DNA from 3 places in the Saccharopolyspora sp. 7B genome. Region 2 is predicted to be linked to each of the others. Evidence: riboswitches for the same ligand, from Rfam matches in the RefSeq annotation. Region 2 holds a riboswitch; each other region holds the start of a gene.
What was found. A riboswitch is a leader RNA that binds a small molecule or an ion and turns the genes downstream of it on or off. The one in region 2 is predicted to bind glycine.
Positions count from the first base shown of each region.

Region 1: another riboswitch for glycine. It lies ahead of gcvT (glycine cleavage system aminomethyltransferase GcvT); the one in region 2 lies ahead of gcvH (glycine cleavage system protein GcvH).
Region 3: another riboswitch for glycine. It lies ahead of gcvP (aminomethyl-transferring glycine dehydrogenase); the one in region 2 lies ahead of gcvH (glycine cleavage system protein GcvH).

Region 1 is NZ_JAIUKC010000132.1:27,181-32,671, reverse strand. Features, by position in the region: gene gcvT (glycine cleavage system aminomethyltransferase GcvT) at 98-1,210, opposite strand; glycine riboswitch at 1,329-1,427, opposite strand; glycine riboswitch at 1,428-1,556, opposite strand; gene LCD33_RS20540 (TetR/AcrR family transcriptional regulator) at 1,659-2,291, opposite strand; gene LCD33_RS20535 (long-chain fatty acid--CoA ligase) at 2,514-4,103, shown strand; gene LCD33_RS20530 (acyl-CoA dehydrogenase family protein) at 4,149-5,327, shown strand; gene LCD33_RS20525 (hypothetical protein) at 5,430-5,491, shown strand, end outside.
Region 2 is NZ_JAIUKC010000133.1:17,190-22,680, forward strand. Features, by position in the region: gene LCD33_RS20625 (MarR family winged helix-turn-helix transcriptional regulator) at 1-65, opposite strand, end outside; gene LCD33_RS20630 (L-serine ammonia-lyase) at 400-1,752, opposite strand; gene gcvH (glycine cleavage system protein GcvH) at 1,777-2,151, opposite strand; glycine riboswitch at 2,294-2,388, opposite strand; gene ald (alanine dehydrogenase) at 2,592-3,707, shown strand; gene LCD33_RS20645 (hypothetical protein) at 4,066-4,560, shown strand; gene LCD33_RS20650 (ABC transporter ATP-binding protein) at 4,688-5,491, shown strand, end outside.
Region 3 is NZ_JAIUKC010000079.1:43,795-49,285, forward strand. Features, by position in the region: gene LCD33_RS13855 (3-methyladenine DNA glycosylase) at 1-462, shown strand, start outside; gene LCD33_RS13860 (HesB/YadR/YfhF-family protein) at 567-851, opposite strand; gene gcvP (aminomethyl-transferring glycine dehydrogenase) at 936-3,833, opposite strand; glycine riboswitch at 3,998-4,100, opposite strand; gene LCD33_RS13870 (MerR family transcriptional regulator) at 4,484-5,104, opposite strand; gene LCD33_RS13875 (bifunctional nuclease family protein) at 5,410-5,491, opposite strand, start outside.

The DNA.
Region 1 (5,491 bases), on a different contig from region 2:
CGACATGAGCAATTGCCTCCTGGTGTTCGATCTGGGCTGCGCCGGACGGGTCCGGCCCGGTCCGGTCAAGGTTTCGAGAGCCCGTTGCGGGCGTGTGTCAGGCCTTGCGGCGGTAGAACGGCAGTTCCACGACTTCGGCGTCGATGGACTTGCCGCGGATGTCGACCTGCACCGCGGTACCGGGCGCGCTGTGCGCGCGGTCCACGTAGGCCATCGCGATCGGGTGACCGAGCGTCGGGGACGGGGCGCCGCTGGTGATCTCGCCGATCTCGGCGCCGTCGGCGAGCACCGGGTAGCCGTGCCGGGGCGCGCGGCGCGCGTCGGTGCGCAGCCCCACCAGGGTGCGCTCCGTCGGAGCCGCCGCGACCTGCGCCAGCGCGGCCTTGCCGATGAAGTCACCGGGCTTGTCCAGCTTCACCACGCGCCCCAGGTTCGCGTGGAACGGGGTGAGCGAGGCGGACAGCTCGTTGCCGTACAGCGGCATGCCCGCCTCCAGCCGCAGCGTGTCGCGGCAGGACAGCCCCGCCGGGACCAGTCCGCGCTCGGCGCCGGAGTCGGTCAGCGCGCGCCACACCGCGGGCGCGTCCGCGGGGGAGGTGAACAGCTCGAAGCCGTCCTCGCCGGTGTAGCCCGTGCGCGCCAGCAGCACCTGCTTCCCGGCGACCTCGCTGGGATACCCGGCGTAGTACTTCACGGTGGACAGGTCGGTGCCGGTCAGCGGCGCCAAGATCGACACCGACTCCGGTCCCTGCACGGCGATCAGCGCGTACTCGTCGGAGACGTCGCGGTGCGCGGCGTCGAACCCGGCGATGCGCTCGGCGAGCTCGGCGGAGACCACGGCCGCGTTGGCCGCGTTGGCGACCACCAGGAACCGCTGCTCGTCCAGCCGGTAGACGATGAGGTCGTCGAGCACGCCGCCCTCGGTGTTGCACAGCATGGTGTAGCGGGCGCGACCCACCGTGATCGCGGACGCGTTCGCGACGAGCGCGTGGTCCAGCGCCGCGGCCGCCTCCGGGCCGCTGATCTCGATCTCGCCCATGTGCGAGAGGTCGAACAACCCGGCCGCGGTCCGCACCGCCTGGTGCTCGGCGGTGTCCCCCGAGTAGCGGACCGGCATCCGCCAGCCCGCGAAGTCGGTGAAGTGCGCGCCGAGGGACTCGTGGACCTCGTGCAGCGGTGTCCGTCGCGGAGCGGGGGGCGACGACGTCATGGTGCGGAACTCCTCCTGGTGGGCACCGATCACGTCCGAGGGGGACCGGTTGCGGCCACTTCCAGCAGAAACCATATCCGGGGTCCTCCGACGGCGATGGGCGCGGGCGTGCGCTGCCGGTCTCCCCGGAGTCATTGGCCTGAGAGTTTCACCGCGCACGAGGGCGGCTTGCACCGTGGGCGAGGGACACGGGTCCCTGCTTTTCTCCGTGATCGCCTGCTGTCGCGCGGTAGCGGGGCCTGAGAGTTTGGTGGGGAGGATTGCTCCTTCGGCGCTGCACCCAGGAATCGCATCCTGCACGGACCAGGGGCTCCTGGCGGGGCGCAGACTCTCCCGCACGACGTCGTCGGCGTTGTAGTCCGGTGTTGTGTTGTGCTCCGGAACGCTACGGAGATCACACAGCGCAGTCAACCGAACGTGAGCGTGATCCCGTCGCCGCGCGCGGAGTTCAGCGCTGCGGGAACAGCCGGGCGTGCTGGGCGCGGAGGCCGTCGACCAGCGCCCGCAGCGCCAGTTCGAAGCTGTCGTCGTCGATCTCGGCGGCGTGCTCGCGCAGCAGGTGGGCGCCGTGCAGGTGCGGGAACCGCTCGTCGTAGACCTCGGCGTCGTCGACGAACCCGCCCGCGAACGAGCCCATCGCCGCACCGAGCACCAGGAACTTGGTGGAGGCGCCGATCATCGTGGCGTACCGCTGCGGCCAGCCCGCGCTGGTCAGCCCGCCGTGCACGGCGTCGGCGCGGCGCAGCGAGGTCTCCCGGCGGGCCGGTCCGGACGCCATGAACGGCACCAGGTTGGGGTGGGCGGCGAGCGCGGCCCGGTAGGAGCGGGCCCAGCGGGTGAGGCCGGTGGGCCAGTCGATGTCGAACCCGCTGGTGTCGACGGTGCCCATCACGCCGTCGGCGACGTCGTGCAGCAGCGCTTCCTTGGTGGCCACGTGGTTGTAGAGCGAGGCGGCGCGGACGCCGAGGGAGTCGGCGAGCCTGCGCATGGACAGCGCTTCGAGGCCTTGGCCGTCGATGATCGCCAGCGCGTGTTCGCGGATGCGTTCGCGGGTGAGCTGGGGGCTCTTGGGTCTGCCCATGCCGCGCTCCTGCCTGCCGCCCGCTGCCGGTCGGCGCCCCCTCGGTGGGCGCCGTGCCCGTCCGCGTCCGCTGCGGATCGTGTCGATCAGTGTCCGGTGCGCGGCTCTTGCCGCGGTGCGCGGGGTGGTCCTAGAGTCCAAAACTAACGACGTTAGTCGTCAGGTGTCCAACGGCGGACGACCGTGCCGCCCGCACCGGCGACATCCTCACGGAGGTGGACGATGGTCAACGACGACGAGTCCCCGGAGCGGGTCGAGCCGCACACCACGCTGTCGCTCGCCTCGGTCCTCGCCGAGCCGGCGCGGCTGCGCCCGGCGCACCCCGCGGTCGTCGAGGGCGAGCAGCGGGTGACCTACGGCGAGCTGTGGGAGCAGGTCCGGGCGCACGCGGCCGCGCTGCGCGCTCGCGGGATCGAGCCGGGCGACCGGGTCGCGATCGTGGCGCCCAACGTGATCGATTTCGTGCGCGCCTACTACGCGGTGCTCACCGCGGGCGCGGTCGTGGTGCCGGTTCCGCTGCTGCTGGTCCCGGACGAGGCGGCGTACCTGCTGCGCAACTCCGGCGCGAAGCTCGTCGTCGGGCACACGAGCCAGCTGGCGCTCGCCGCCGAATCGGCGCGCCGCGCCGGCATCCCGCTGGTCTCGATCGGCCCGTCGGTGCCCGGCCCGGAGACCCCGGACTCGTTGAGCGAGGCGGCGGCCGCGGCCGAACCGGTCCGCTCCTTCGCCACCCGCGCGCCCGACGACCCCGCGGTGATCTTCTACACCAGCGGCACCACCGGCCGGCCGAAGGGCGCGGTGCTCACCCACCTGAACCTGGTGCTCAACGCGACGGTGAACGCCTTCGACGCCAACGACACCCGCCGCGAGGACCTGATCCTCGGCTGCCTGCCGCTGTTCCACGTCTTCGGGCAGACCGTCTCGCTGAACACCACGTTCCGGGCGGGCGCGACGCTGGTGCTGCAACCCAAGTTCGACCCGGCCGAGGCGCTGCGGCTCATCCGGGACCACCGCATCACCCAGCTCAACGGCGTGCCCACCATGTACATCCGGATGCTGGAGGCCGCCGGGGACGACGACGACCTGTCCTCGCTGCGGATGTGCGTGTCCGGTGGCGCGGCGCTGCCGGTGGCGGTGCTGGAGCGGTTCCAGCGGCGCTTCGGCGCCCCGATCCACGAGGGCTACGGGCTGTCCGAGACCTCGCCGACGGCCACCGTGAACCAGCCCGCGTTCGGGCCGCGCGCAGGCACCGTCGGGCACGCGCTGTGGGGCATCGACGTCGAGATCGCCGAACCGTCCGTGGAGGACCGGATCGAACTGCTGCCCGCCGGGGAGACCGGCGAGGTCGTGGTCCGCGGCCACAACGTGTTCGCCGGGTACCTGGACGACCCGGAGGCCACCTCGGCGGCGCTCGTCGACGGCTGGTTCCGCACCGGTGACATGGGCGTCAAGGACGCCGAGGGCTACCTGTCCATCGTGGACCGCAAGAAGGACCTGATCATCCGCAACGGCTACAACATCTACCCGCGCGAGGTGGAGGAGCTGCTGATCCGGCACCCCGCCGTCGCGCAGTGCGCGGTGATCGGCCTGCCCGACCCGGGGCGCGGCGAGGAGGTGTGCGCGGTCGTGGTGCCCGAACGCGGTGAGGACCCGGACGAGGCGCTGGGCAAGGCCATCATCGCCTGGGCCGCGGAGCAGACCGCGCACCACAAGTACCCGCGCCGCGTCGTGTTCGTCGACGAGCTGCCGCTGGGTCCCAGCCACAAGGTGCTCAAGCGGGAACTGCGCAGCCGCATCGCCGAATCCTCCTGAGCCCCGACCTCGCCACACCGACCTCGCCGAAAGGACCCGCCACCGATGGTCGACTTCTCCCTGTCCGAGACCGAACGCGACATCCGCGACTGGGTGCGCACGTTCGTGCAGCGCGAGCTGATGCCGCTGGAGCCGGAGGTGCTGCGCCGCGAGCGCGACCACGAACGCGGCCTCACCCGCGAGGAGCTGGCCGAACTGCGCAAGAAGGCGCGCGACGCCGGGTTCTGGGGCGTGCAGACGCCCGAGGAGTACGGCGGCATGAACCTCTCCGCCGTGCTCACCGCGCTGATCGAGATCGAGCTGGGCCGCACCTTCGTGCCGTTCAGCTTCGGCGGCTACGCGGACAACATCCTCTACCACGCCAACGAGGAGCAGAAGCAGCGCTACCTGGTGCCCACCATCGAGGGCGAGCGCAAGTCCTGCTTCGCCATCACCGAGCCGGGGGCGGGTTCGGACGCCAAGAACCTCCGCACCACGGCCCGCAAGGACGGCGCGGAGTGGGTGATCGACGGGGAGAAGACGTTCATCACCGGCGGCATCGATGCCGACTTCACCATGGTCTTCGCCGTCACCGACAAGGAGAAGGGCGCCGACGGCGGCGTCACCTGCTTCCTCGCCGACCGGGACGCCGGCTGGAAGTCGGAGCCCATCGAGATCATGGGCGAGTGGGACCGCCAGCCCGCAGCGCTGGTCTTCGAGGGCGTCCGGGTGCCGGAGGAGAACGTGCTCGGCGAGGTCGGCGGCGGTTTCAAGCTGGCCATGCAGTGGATCGGCCGCGGCCGCTACCTGTTGCCCGCCCGCGCCCTCGGCGGCTGCGAGCGGATGATGGAGATGTCGATGGACTACGCCCGCAACCGGCAGACGTTCGGGGCGCCCATCGCCGACCGGCAGGCCATCCAGTGGATGATCGCGGACTCGGCGGTGGAGATCGAGGCGCTGCGCTGGCTGGTGCTGCAGGCCGCGTGGCAGGTCGACCAGGGCGCCGACTCCCGGCACGCGCAGTCCATCGCGAAGCTCTACGGCGGCACCAGGGCGAACGAGATCGTGGACCGGATGCTGCAGATCCACGGCGGCATGGGTTACACCCGCGAGCTGCCCATCGAGCGCTGGTACCGGGACATCCGGCTGCTGCGCATCTTCGAGGGCACCGACGAGATCCAGCGCCGCACCATCGCCCGCAACCTGCTCAAGGGGCACGCCCAGGTCGGCGGGGTGCTCGGCTGATCCGGCGACGCGGCGGATCGGCCCGGTCACACCCTCGATCGGATGTCCGATTCGCCGGTAACCTGGGTGCAGCGTGATCGACCGGCCCGACTGGGAGCTGCTATGTCGTTGTTCAAGAAGGTGACCGACTTCGCCAAGAGCCCGCAGGGCAAGAAGGCGATCGA
Region 2 (5,491 bases):
CGCGACGCGCTGTAGAGCGCGAAGCACACCTGCTGGTCCAGCGACAGCGCCGAGTCCGCGCTCATCCCCGCCTCCTGCACGTGGCCGACATTAGCCCTAATTCAAGTTGCGCGCAACTGAGTTGTGCGCATCCTAAATTCTGCAAGGGAACCTCCCCGTCATCCGGAACCACCACCGCGCGGCCCGCCGGAACACCACCGCCGCACTCCACCACACCGGCCACCACGGCTCCGGACGAGGCCGAGCGTGACAGGAAGGTTCCCCTCATCGCACCGGTGACAGGAAGGTTCCCCCGCTCGCATCGACCCACGCCGGTGGTCCACGCCTGCGACGTGACAGGAAGGTTCCCCTGCTCCCACCGCCCCGCGCGGTTTCGAGCGCCGGGCGGGCGAAGCGCTCTCAGCACTCGATGACGTTCACCGCGAGCCCCCCGCGAGCGGTCTCCTTGTACTTGACCTTCATGTCGCGCCCGGTCTCCCGCATCGTCTTGATCACCTTGTCGAGCGACACGAAGTGGCTGCCGTCGCCGCGCAGCGCCATCCGCGTCGCCGTGACGGCCTTGACCGCGGCGACGGCGTTGCGCTCGATGCACGGGATCTGCACCAGCCCGCCGATGGGGTCGCAGGTGAGGCCGAGGTTGTGCTCCATCGCGATCTCGGCGGCGTTCTCCACCTGCCACGGCGTCGCGCCCATCGCCTCGGCGAGCCCGGCGGCCGCCATCGAGCAGGCCGAACCGACTTCGCCCTGGCAGCCGACCTCGGCACCGGAGATCGACGCGTTCTCCTTGAACAGCACCCCGATGGCACCGGCGGCGAGCAGGAACCGGATGACGCCCTGCTCGTTCGCCCCCGGCACGAAGCGCACGTAGTAGTGCAGCACCGCGGGAACGATGCCGGCGGCACCGTTGGTGGGCGCGGTGACGACCCGTCCGCCTGCCGCGTTCTCCTCGTTGACCGCGAGCGCGAACAGGGTGAGCCATTCCATGGCGTCGTCCTGCTCGCCGAGGTTCGCCCGCAGCGCGGCGGCGCGCCGCTTCACCCGCAGCCCGCCGGGAAGTTCCCCGTCGTTGCGGCACCCGTTGTCGACGCACTCCTGCATCACGGACCAGATGTGCAGCAGCCGGGCGCGGACGTCCTCGGCGGAGCGCCAGGACAGCTCGTTGTCGAACATGACGTCGCTGATCCGGGAGCCGGATTCGGCGACCCGGGCGAGCAGTTCGTCGCCGGTGCGGAACGGGTGGCGCACCGGCGTCTCGTCCGGCTTGATCCGGTCGGTGCCGGTGGCCTCGTCGTCGACGACGAATCCGCCGCCGACGGAGTAGTACACCGCGGACCGCAGTTCCCCACCTGCGCCGAACGCCGCGAACCGCATCCCGTTGGGGTGCAGCGGCAGCGACCTGCGCCGGTGCATCACCAGGTCGCGGTCCACCGAGAACCGGATGTCGCGCTCCCCCGCCAGCAACAACCTGCCGTCGGCGCGGATCGTCTCCACCCGTTGTGCGACGGCGGCCGGGTCGACCGTCTCCGGGTCGTGCCCTTCCAGGCCGAGCAGCACCGCCTTGGGGCTGCCGTGGCCGTGCCCCGTCGCGCCGAGCGAACCGAACAGCTCGGCCTTCACCTTGTCGACCTGACCGAGCAGACCGTCGTCCTGCAGCCGCGCGGTGAACATCCGCGCCGCCCGCATCGGGCCGACGGTGTGCGAACTCGACGGGCCGATGCCCACCGAGAAGAGGTCGAAGACGCTGATCGTCACAGCTCCGCCCCCCTCAGCCCCGGCCTACTCACCACCGGTGAACTGGGCGTACTCCTGGGCCGTGAGCACAGCACCGGTCTGCTCGGCACGCACTTCGAGCAGCCAGCCCTCGCCGAACGGATCAGAGCCGATCACCGCGGGGTCGTCGGCGGCGGCCGCGTTGACGGCGACGACCTCGCCGGTCACGGGCGCGAACAGGTCGCTGACGGACTTGGTCGATTCCAGCTCACCGCAGGAGGCGCCGGATTCGATCCGCTCGCCCACCTCGGGCAGCTGCACGTAGACGATGTCGCCGAGCGCTTGGGCCGCGTACGGGGTGATGCCGATGCGCACCAGGTCGCCGCGGTCCTCGATCCACTCGTGCTCTTCGGTGTAGCGCAGCCGTTCGGGCAGGGACATGGAGGCTCCTCACCATCGCGGGCACGGGTGTGCCCTGGGTTCGCGGGCCTCCCCCTCTGTTTCGGGACCTGAGAGCTTCGCCGCGGTGGTTCGCGGCTTGCACCGTGGGTGCGGCGCCGGGGCGCGCGCTTTCCAGAGTGGCCTCGCCCGAGCGGTCATGGGTGCCTGAGAGTTTTGCGGGGAGGGTTTGCTCCTTCGGCGCCCTGCGTTGCGCAGGGTCTCTCCCGCTCGGGTTCTGCGGCGCTGTGCGGTTGTGGTCGTGCCCGGCAACGATAAACGGACGTGGGCGGGTGTCAACGCCCAGCCGCCCGGATCACAGCGAGGAAGGGAACCTTCCTGTCACCGGTGACCGGAAGGTTCCCTTCCTCGCGGCGGGGTGCGGGCGCCGGGCGGATGATGCTGGGGTCGGTGTTCGGTCGTGGTGTCGGGAGGCGGACCGGGTGAAGGTCGCAGTGCCGCGTGAGGTGAAGAACCACGAGTACCGGGTGGCGGGGGGGCCGGCAGGGGTGCACGAGCTGGCCGTGCGGGGGCACGCGGTGTTCGTGGAGGCCGGCGCCGGGCTCGGTTCGTCGATCCCCGACGAGGATTACGCGGCGGCGGGCGCGACGATCGTGCCGTCCGCGGCGGACGCGTGGGCCGAGGGCGAGCTGGTGCTGAAGGTGAAGGAGCCGGTGGCCGAGGAGTTCCCGCGGCTGCGGGCGGGCCAGGTGCTGTTCACCTACCTGCACTTGGCGGCGTCGGCGGAGTTGACGGACGAGTTGCTGCGCGCCGAGGTGACGGCTCTCGCCTACGAGACGGTGCAGACGGCGCGCGGCGAGTTGCCGCTGCTGGCGCCGATGAGCGAGGTCGCGGGCAGGCTCGCCCCGCAGGTCGGCGCGCAGGCGCTGCTGACCCCGCAGGGTGGTCGCGGTGTGCTGCCGGGCGGCGTGCCCGGAGTACCGCCTGCGCGGGTGGTGGTGATCGGCGGCGGGGTGGCCGGGTTGAACGCGGCGCGGGTGGCGTCGGGCATGGGCGCCCAGGTGCAGGTGCTGGACACCGACGTGGACCGGCTGCGGGAGATCGACGCGGCGCATGGGGGCGCGATCCGCACGGTGACGTCGAACGCGTACGCGGTGGAGTCGGCGGTGCGGGCGGCGGACCTGGTGATCGGCGCGGTGCTGGTGCCGGGTGCGAAGACGCCGAAGCTGGTGTCGAACGAGCTGGTGGCGCGGTCGAAGCCGGGCAGCGTGCTGGTGGACGTGGCGATCGACCAGGGCGGGTGCTTCGAGGATTCGCGGCCGACGACGCACGAGGATCCGACGTTCCGGGTGCACGGTTCGGTGTTCTACTGCGTGGCGAACATGCCGGGCGCGGTGCCGAACACCTCGACGTACGCGTTGACGAACGTGACGTTGCCGTACGTGCTGCGGATCGCCGATCAGGGCTGGCGGGCGGCGTGCCGGGCGGATGCGGCGCTGGCCAGGGGCTTGAACGCGCACGGCGGGCTGCTGGTGAGCGAGGCGGTGGCGCTGGCGCACGGGCTGCCGAGCACGGCCCCGGACGCGGTGCTGGTCTGAGCGGATCCGCAACCGCGAGACCATCCGAGACCACTGCGCGGCGAGACCGGCGAGTTTCACTCGCGGAGGTGAGAAGACCCCGGAAGGGGTTAGAGGGCGGCCCGCTCAACCGGCCTGGGGGTCACCGGGAGCAGGCCGCCAGGTCCCAGTGTAGGACACGAACGCTTGATTTCCGACGTGCGCAGCGTGACGAACGCCCGGTTCCCCGCCACAACCGGAAGTCCACTCGACCGAGTGAGTTCGGTGCAGTCGGCCGGGTGAGCTGCCGATGGGAGTGCGCCAAGCCGCGGCGATCTGCGGCGGTGCTCGTCGCGGGCGCCACCGGGGCCCGCGTTCTCCGCCCCGATCAGCGCGCGCGATGACCGTACGACGCGGGGAGTGGCACGTGGACGACGCGAAGATGCGGGAGGCCGTCCTGGACCGGCTGGCCCGGCTGGAGCGGGTGGCCATCGAAGGCGGCACCGAGGAGCTGTTACCGGTCGCCAGGTCAGAGCTGCACCGCCTCACCAGCGGGCTCCGGGCCCTGCTGGAGGCCCACCACCCGGATGCCGACGGCCGCTGCCCCGCCTGCTCCGGCGCGGTGCGCAGCCGCAGCTGGCCGTGCGAGTCGTGGCTGATGGTGCACCGCGGCCTCATCGGCGACCGCACCGCGCCCGCCGCCCCGACCGGCCGCCACGGCCCGGCGGACGAGCCCGACCCGGACGCCGAGGGGCGGCAGCCCACCGGCCGCTGGCCGAGCAGCGCGCCGGTCCGCCACCACCGCTCCCCCCGCCCCGAGGACGGCCGGCCCACCGCAGCGCGCCGGCCCGGGCCGGAACGGCCCATCGCCTGGCCGCAGCACGGGACCGGTTGATTTCCGAACTCCTCCCTGTCGGGGCGGGCCGGTCAGGCAGGATGGGACCGGCCCCGCGCCCGAGCGTGATCGTCCGCGTCCCGCGCTCGCGAGCACCCGGCGGGGCCGAGCGACGATGGAGGAGCGTGTGCACGACGGCAGCGGCCGGATCCTGGTGCAGAACCTGAGCAAGAACTTCGGGCCGGTCAGCGCGGTCCGCGACCTCAGCTTCGCCGTTCACCCCGGTGTGGTGACCGGGTTCCTCGGCCCGAACGGATCCGGCAAGACGACGACGCTGCGCATGGTGCTGGGGCTGGTGAACCCGACGTCGGGAACCGCCACCGTCAACGGGGTGCCCTTCGCGCAGCTGCGCAACCCCGCCACCGTGGTCGGGGCGGTGCTGGAGGCGCAGAGCTTCCACCCGTCCCGCACGGCGCGCAACCACCTGCGCTGCTATTCGGCGGCGATGAACGTGCCCGACCAGCAGGTCGACCACGCCTTGGACCTCGTCGGGCTGACCGGCGCCGCGAACCGGGCCGCGGGCGGGTTCTCGCTGGGCATGCGGCAACGGCTGGCGCTGGCCACGGCGCTGCTCGGCGATCCGCAGGTGCTGATCTTGGACGAACCCGCCAACGGGCTCGACCCGGAGGGCATCGCGTGGCTGCGCGGCTTCCTGAAGTCGTTCGCCGCGTCCGGGCGCACCGTGCTCGTCTCCAGCCACCTGCTGCGCGAGATGGAGCACACCGTCGACCACGTGGTGATCGTGAGCCGCGGCGAGTGCGTCTACAACGGCGACCTGGACCAGCTGCGAGCGCAGCAGCGCAACCGGGTGCTCGTGCAGGCCGGTGATCCGCAGGCGCTGGTGAACGCGCTGCAGGCGGCCGGGCTGGCGGTCGAACCGCTGCCCGACGGGCGGATCGCCGTCACCGGCTCCGACTCCCGGTCGGTGGCC
Region 3 (5,491 bases), on a different contig from region 2:
TCCTGGCCGCTGCGGCTCGGGCACGCGGGCACCGACGCGGTCGTCGAGTCGATGCCCATCAAGTGCACCCACCACGACGCCTTCCGGTTCTTCACCCCGCCCGCGCGGCCGTTGAACGCGCTGCAACCGGCCCGCGAGGACCAGGTCGCCCTGGAACAGCCGGGATGCCTCCACGGCAACATGGACCTGTTCAAGTGGGCCTACAAACTGGATCCGCTGGTGCCCGCCGAACTCGTCGCCGACTGCTTCGAACTGGCGGTGGACATCCGCGAGCTGGACATGCGCGCCAGCCCCTACGACCTCGCCGCCCTCGGCTACCCGCCGGTCGCGGTGGAGACGCCCGAGGGCCGCGCCGCCTACGTGCGCGCGCAGCGCGAGTTCGCCGAGCGGGCCGCGCCGCTGCGGGACCGGCTGGTGGAACACTGCGAACGGCTGCTGGCCGTTTCGCAGCCGGTGGGCTGAGCCCGGAACGCGGCAGCGCCGACCAGGCCGGGGAAGGTCGCTCCCCCGCTCCCGGCCGGCGCTGTCGTCGGCTCGGTGACCCGCGCGCGGCGGGTCGCTGCGGCTCAGTCCCGGACGGCCAGGTTCAGCTCGCCGTTGTCGTCGCGCTCGGCGTCGAGCACCTTGTCGCCCAGCAGCGACGCCGCCTGCGGTTCGAGGAAGACCCGGGCACCGGATTCCTCCAACACCTGGTCGTCTCCCTGCGGCTCGCTGGCGATCGACGCCTGCAACTCGGCCTGCCCGGCCTCGTCCGCGACCGGGGCGATGCGCAGCCCCGATCCTTCGGGCGAGTCACCGCCGGCCAACACGACCTTGATGACCTCGGCTGCGCTCTCGCTGATCGTGAGCATTGCTGCACTCCTCTCGGAGGCGATCGGATGGAGTCGCCCACCGTAGTGCATCGGCGGCGGCTCCCGCTCACCCCCGCGCCGCGGTCAGCCCTCGTAGGCCGAAAGCGGAGGGCACGAGCACACCAGGTTCCGGTCCCCGCGTGCCCCGTCGATCCGGCGCACCGCGGGCCACACCTTCGGCGCCCCGGTGCCCATCGGGTAAGCCGCCTCCGCCCGGCTGTAGGGGTGCTCCCACGGCCCGGCCAGCGAGGCCGCCGTGTGCGGAGCGTGCACGAGCGGGTTGTCGTCGGCCGGCCAGTGGCCGCCGGCGACCTTGTCGATCTCGCCCTTGATGGCGATCATCGCGTCGCAGAACCGGTCCAGCTCGGCGAGGTTCTCGCTCTCGGTCGGCTCCACCATCAGCGTGCCCGCCACCGGGAACGACATCGTCGGCGCGTGCAGCCCGTAGTCGGCGAGCCGTTTGGCCACGTCGTCCACGGTGACGCCGGAGGCCTTGGTGAGCGGCCGCAGGTCCAGGATGCACTCGTGGGCGACGAACCCGCCGGAGCCGGTGTAGAGCACCGGGAAGTGCTCGTCGAGCCGCCGCGCCACGTAGTTCGCCGCGGCGACGGCCGTCAGCGTCGCCCGCCGCAGCCCGTCGGAGCCCATCATCCGCACGTAGGCCCAGGAGATCGGCAGGATCGAGGCGCTGCCCCACGGCGCGGCGCTGATCGGCCCGACCCCGGTCTCCGGCCCCGCGGCGGGCTGCAGCGGGTGGTTCGGCAGGAACGGCGCCAGGTGCTCGCGCACCCCGATCGGGCCGACGCCGGGACCGCCACCGCCGTGCGGGATGCAGAACGTCTTGTGCAGGTTCAGGTGCGAGACGTCGGAGCCGAACTCGCCCATCCGCGCCAGGCCGATGAGCGCGTTCAAGTTCGCGCCGTCCACGTAGACCTGGCCGCCCGCCTCGTGCACCAGCCCGCACACCTGTTCCACGGTGTCCTCGTACACGCCGTGCGTGGACGGATAGGTGATCATGATGGCGGCGAGGTCGTCGCGGTGCTGGTCGACGACTTCGCGCAGGTGGTCGAGCTCGATGTTGCCCTGGTCGTCGCAGCGCACCACGACCACGCGCAGCCCGGCCATCACGGCGCTGGCCGCGTTGGTGCCGTGCGCGCTCGCCGGGATCAGGCACACGTCCCGCGCCGCCGCACCACGGCTGTGGTGGTAGGCGCGGATGGCCAGCAGCCCGGCGAACTCGCCCTGGCTGCCCGCGTTCGGCTGCAGGCTCACCGAGTGGTACCCGGTGATCTCGGCCAGCCAGCGCTCCAGGTCGTGCACGATCTCCAGCAGGCCGGTGGCGTCCTGGGCGGGCGCGAACGGGTGGAGCTCGGCGAACTCCGGCCAGGTGATCGGCTCCATCTCCGCGGTCGCGTTGAGCTTCATCGTGCAGGAGCCCAGCGGGATCATGCTGCGGTCCAGCGCCACGTCCGAATCGGACAGGCTGCGCAGGTAGCGCAGCAGCGAGGTCTCCGAGCGGTGCGCGTGGAACACCGGGTGCGTCATGTACTCGGAGGTGCGCAGCAGCGCGGTCGGCAGCGCGTCGTCGGTCTCGGCGTCCAGCTCGTCGATGCCGGCCAGCGAACCCCCGGCGATGCCGAACGCCTCCGCGACCCGCACCAGCGCTTCCCGAGTGGTGGTCTCGTCGCAGCTGACGCCGACGTGGTCGTCGTCGATGTGGCGCAGGTTGATGCCGCCGTCCCGCGCGGCGCGGACCACCTCGGCGGCCCGGCCGGGGACCTCGGCGACGAGGGTGTCGAAGAACTCGGCGTGCACGATGCGCACCCCGCCGCGGCGCAGCCGCTCGGCCAGCACCGCCGCCATCCGGTGCGCCCGCTTCGCGATGGCCCGCAGCCCGGCGGGACCGTGGTACACGCCGTACATGCCCGCCACCACGGCGAGCAGCACCTGGGCGGTGCAGATGTTGCTGGTGGCCTTCTCCCGGCGGATGTGCTGCTCGCGGGTCTGCAGCGCCAGCCGGTAGGCCTGGTTCCCGTCCGCGTCGACGCTCACCCCGACCAGCCGGCCGGGCAGCTGCCGCTCGATGCCCTTGCGCACCGCCATGTAACCGGCGTGCGGGCCGCCGAAGCCCATCGGGACGCCGAAGCGCTGCGTCGTGCCCACCACCACGTCCGCGCCCAGCTCACCGGGAGCGCGCAGCACCGTCAGCGCGAGCAGGTCGGCGCTGACCACCACCATGCCGCCGCGCTCGTGCACCTCGTCGATGACCGCCTGGTGGTCGCGGACCGCCCCGGACGCACCCGGGTAGGCCAGCAGCGCCCCGAAGAACTCGCCGTCCGGCAGCGCCGACGCGCCCGCGGACAGGTCCGCCACCACGACCTCGATGCCCAGCGGTTCCGCCCGCGTGCGCAGCACCGCGAGGGTCTGCGGCAGCACGTCGGCGTCCACCACGAACCGCGGCGACTTGGCCCGGCCCGCGCGGCGCACCAGCGTCATGCCCTCGGCCGCCGCGGTGGCCTCGTCGAGCATCGACGAGTTCGCGACCGGCACGCCGGTCAGGTCGGCCACCATGGTCTGGAAGTTCAGCAGCGCTTCGAGCCTGCCCTGCGAGATCTCCGGCTGGTACGGCGTGTACGCCGTGTACCAGGCGGGGCTCTCCAGCACGTTGCGCCGGATCACCGGCGGCGTGATCGTCGGGTAGTAGCCCAGGCCGATCATCTCGGTGTGCGGGCTGTTCAGCCTGGCCAGGTCGCGCAGCTGCTGGAGCGCCTCGGCTTCGGTGGCCGGTTCCGGCAGCGCCAGCTGCAGGTCCCGCTCGCGGATGCCGTCGGGCACCGCCGACTGCCCCAGCTCCTCCAGCGACCCGACGCCGATCACGTCGAGCATCCGGGCCAGCTCAGCGGGCAGCGGCCCGACATGGCGGTCGGCGAACGGAGTGCCGTGTTCCAGGGCGGCCAGCGGGATACGGTCTTCGGTCGTCATCGCCACACCTCATTCATCGCGACGGACAGGGCGGCAGCACGTGTGCTGCTCTCCCCCTCTGTCACTGTCCGCGACGCGAACGCCTGAGAGCTTCACCCGGTCCGTGGACCGGACTTGCACCGTCGGCGGGGAACCACGTCGGTGGTCCCGCTTTCCAGAGGTATCTCGCCCGTGCGGTCCAGCAGGCCTGAGAGGTTGTCGGGGAGGGTTTGCTCCTTCGGCGCCGCCGCTGACCAGGTCAACGGCGAACTCTCCCGCGCGGGGTCGGCGATGCACAGCAGCTTACCCGATCCGGTGACGGCCGAACGGTGCGATCTTCATCCCGCCCGATCATCCCAGCGGCACGGGGCGTGACATCGACGGGCGGTGACGCGACGGCCACGGCGCACCAGGAAGTCCTGGCCGGATCCGCCGACAGCCCGCGCACGACGAGCGGGACCGGACAGGCCGAACGGTGGCCTATGCACGAGGGGCCGAACAGGCCGAACGGCGCCTACGCACGACGAGCGGGACCGAACAAGCCGAACGGTGGCCCGCGCAGGGTGAGAGCGGCCGATCGGGTCGAGCGGTGGCCCACGCACCTGGCGCCGGCCAGGCCGGACCCGCGCCGGGCGGCTCGACGGCCTCCGCGGGCTAGCGCGCCTCGGCGATCAGCCGATGCGGCGGTCCCGGCGCCGCGACAGCTCGTCGGCGACCGGCTCGTCCGGCTCGGCACCGTCGGCGCGCTCGGCGGGGAACTCGTGGATGGTGCCGGTGATCTCGCGCATCGCGCCGCTGACCGCGATGCCGAACACGCCCTGGCCGCCCTGCAGCAGGTCCACGACCTCTTCGGCGGAGGTGCACTCGTAGACCGTCGTGCCGTCGCTGAACAGCGTGATGCGGGCCAGGTCCTCCACCCCGCGGTGGCGCAGGTGCTCGACCGCGACCCGGATGTTGTGCAACGAGACCCCGGTGTCCAGCAGCCGCTTGACGACCTTGAGCACCAGGATGTCCTTGAACGAGTACAGCCGCTGCGACCCGGAACCGGCGGCGCCGCGGATCGACGGCCCGACCAGCTTGGTGCGCGCCCAGTAGTCCAGCTGCCGGTAGGTGATCCCGGCGATCTGGCACGCCGCGGGGCCGCGGTAGCCGACGAGCTCGTCCGGCAGCGCGGTCTCCGGGAACGGCTTCGACCCCTCCGCGGCGGCATCCTCGCCAGGTGCTCGCTCCACCACGCCTGCCTCCCTCCGCCCGGCCGAAGCCGGCGAACCACCGAACCCGGCTCGTCGCATGATCACCACCCGAGCGCGAGGACGATCATGGAACCGGGGGTTTGACCTTCCCCGACCTGGAAAATCACATCGGGGCGATTCGCGCACTCCGAAGGTAAGCCCGCCCGGTGGGCGGGTCAACGCGACGCGCGGGGACGCCCGCCCACCCCGGGTGTGACGCACGCCCCGCCTTCGCGCACGCACCGCACCCGAAGCCGCACCCGCGCGGGCCCCGACATGCGAAAGGGGCTCCCGGTGCGTGCTGCACCAGGAACCCCTCGCGACGACGCGGGCGGCGGGGGGGGGGGGGCGCCCGCCCGCCGCGATCAGGTGTCCGCGCCGCGGAAGTCCTCCGGCGAGACCGAGTCCAGGAACTCCCGGAACTTCTCGACCTCGTCCTCCTGCTCG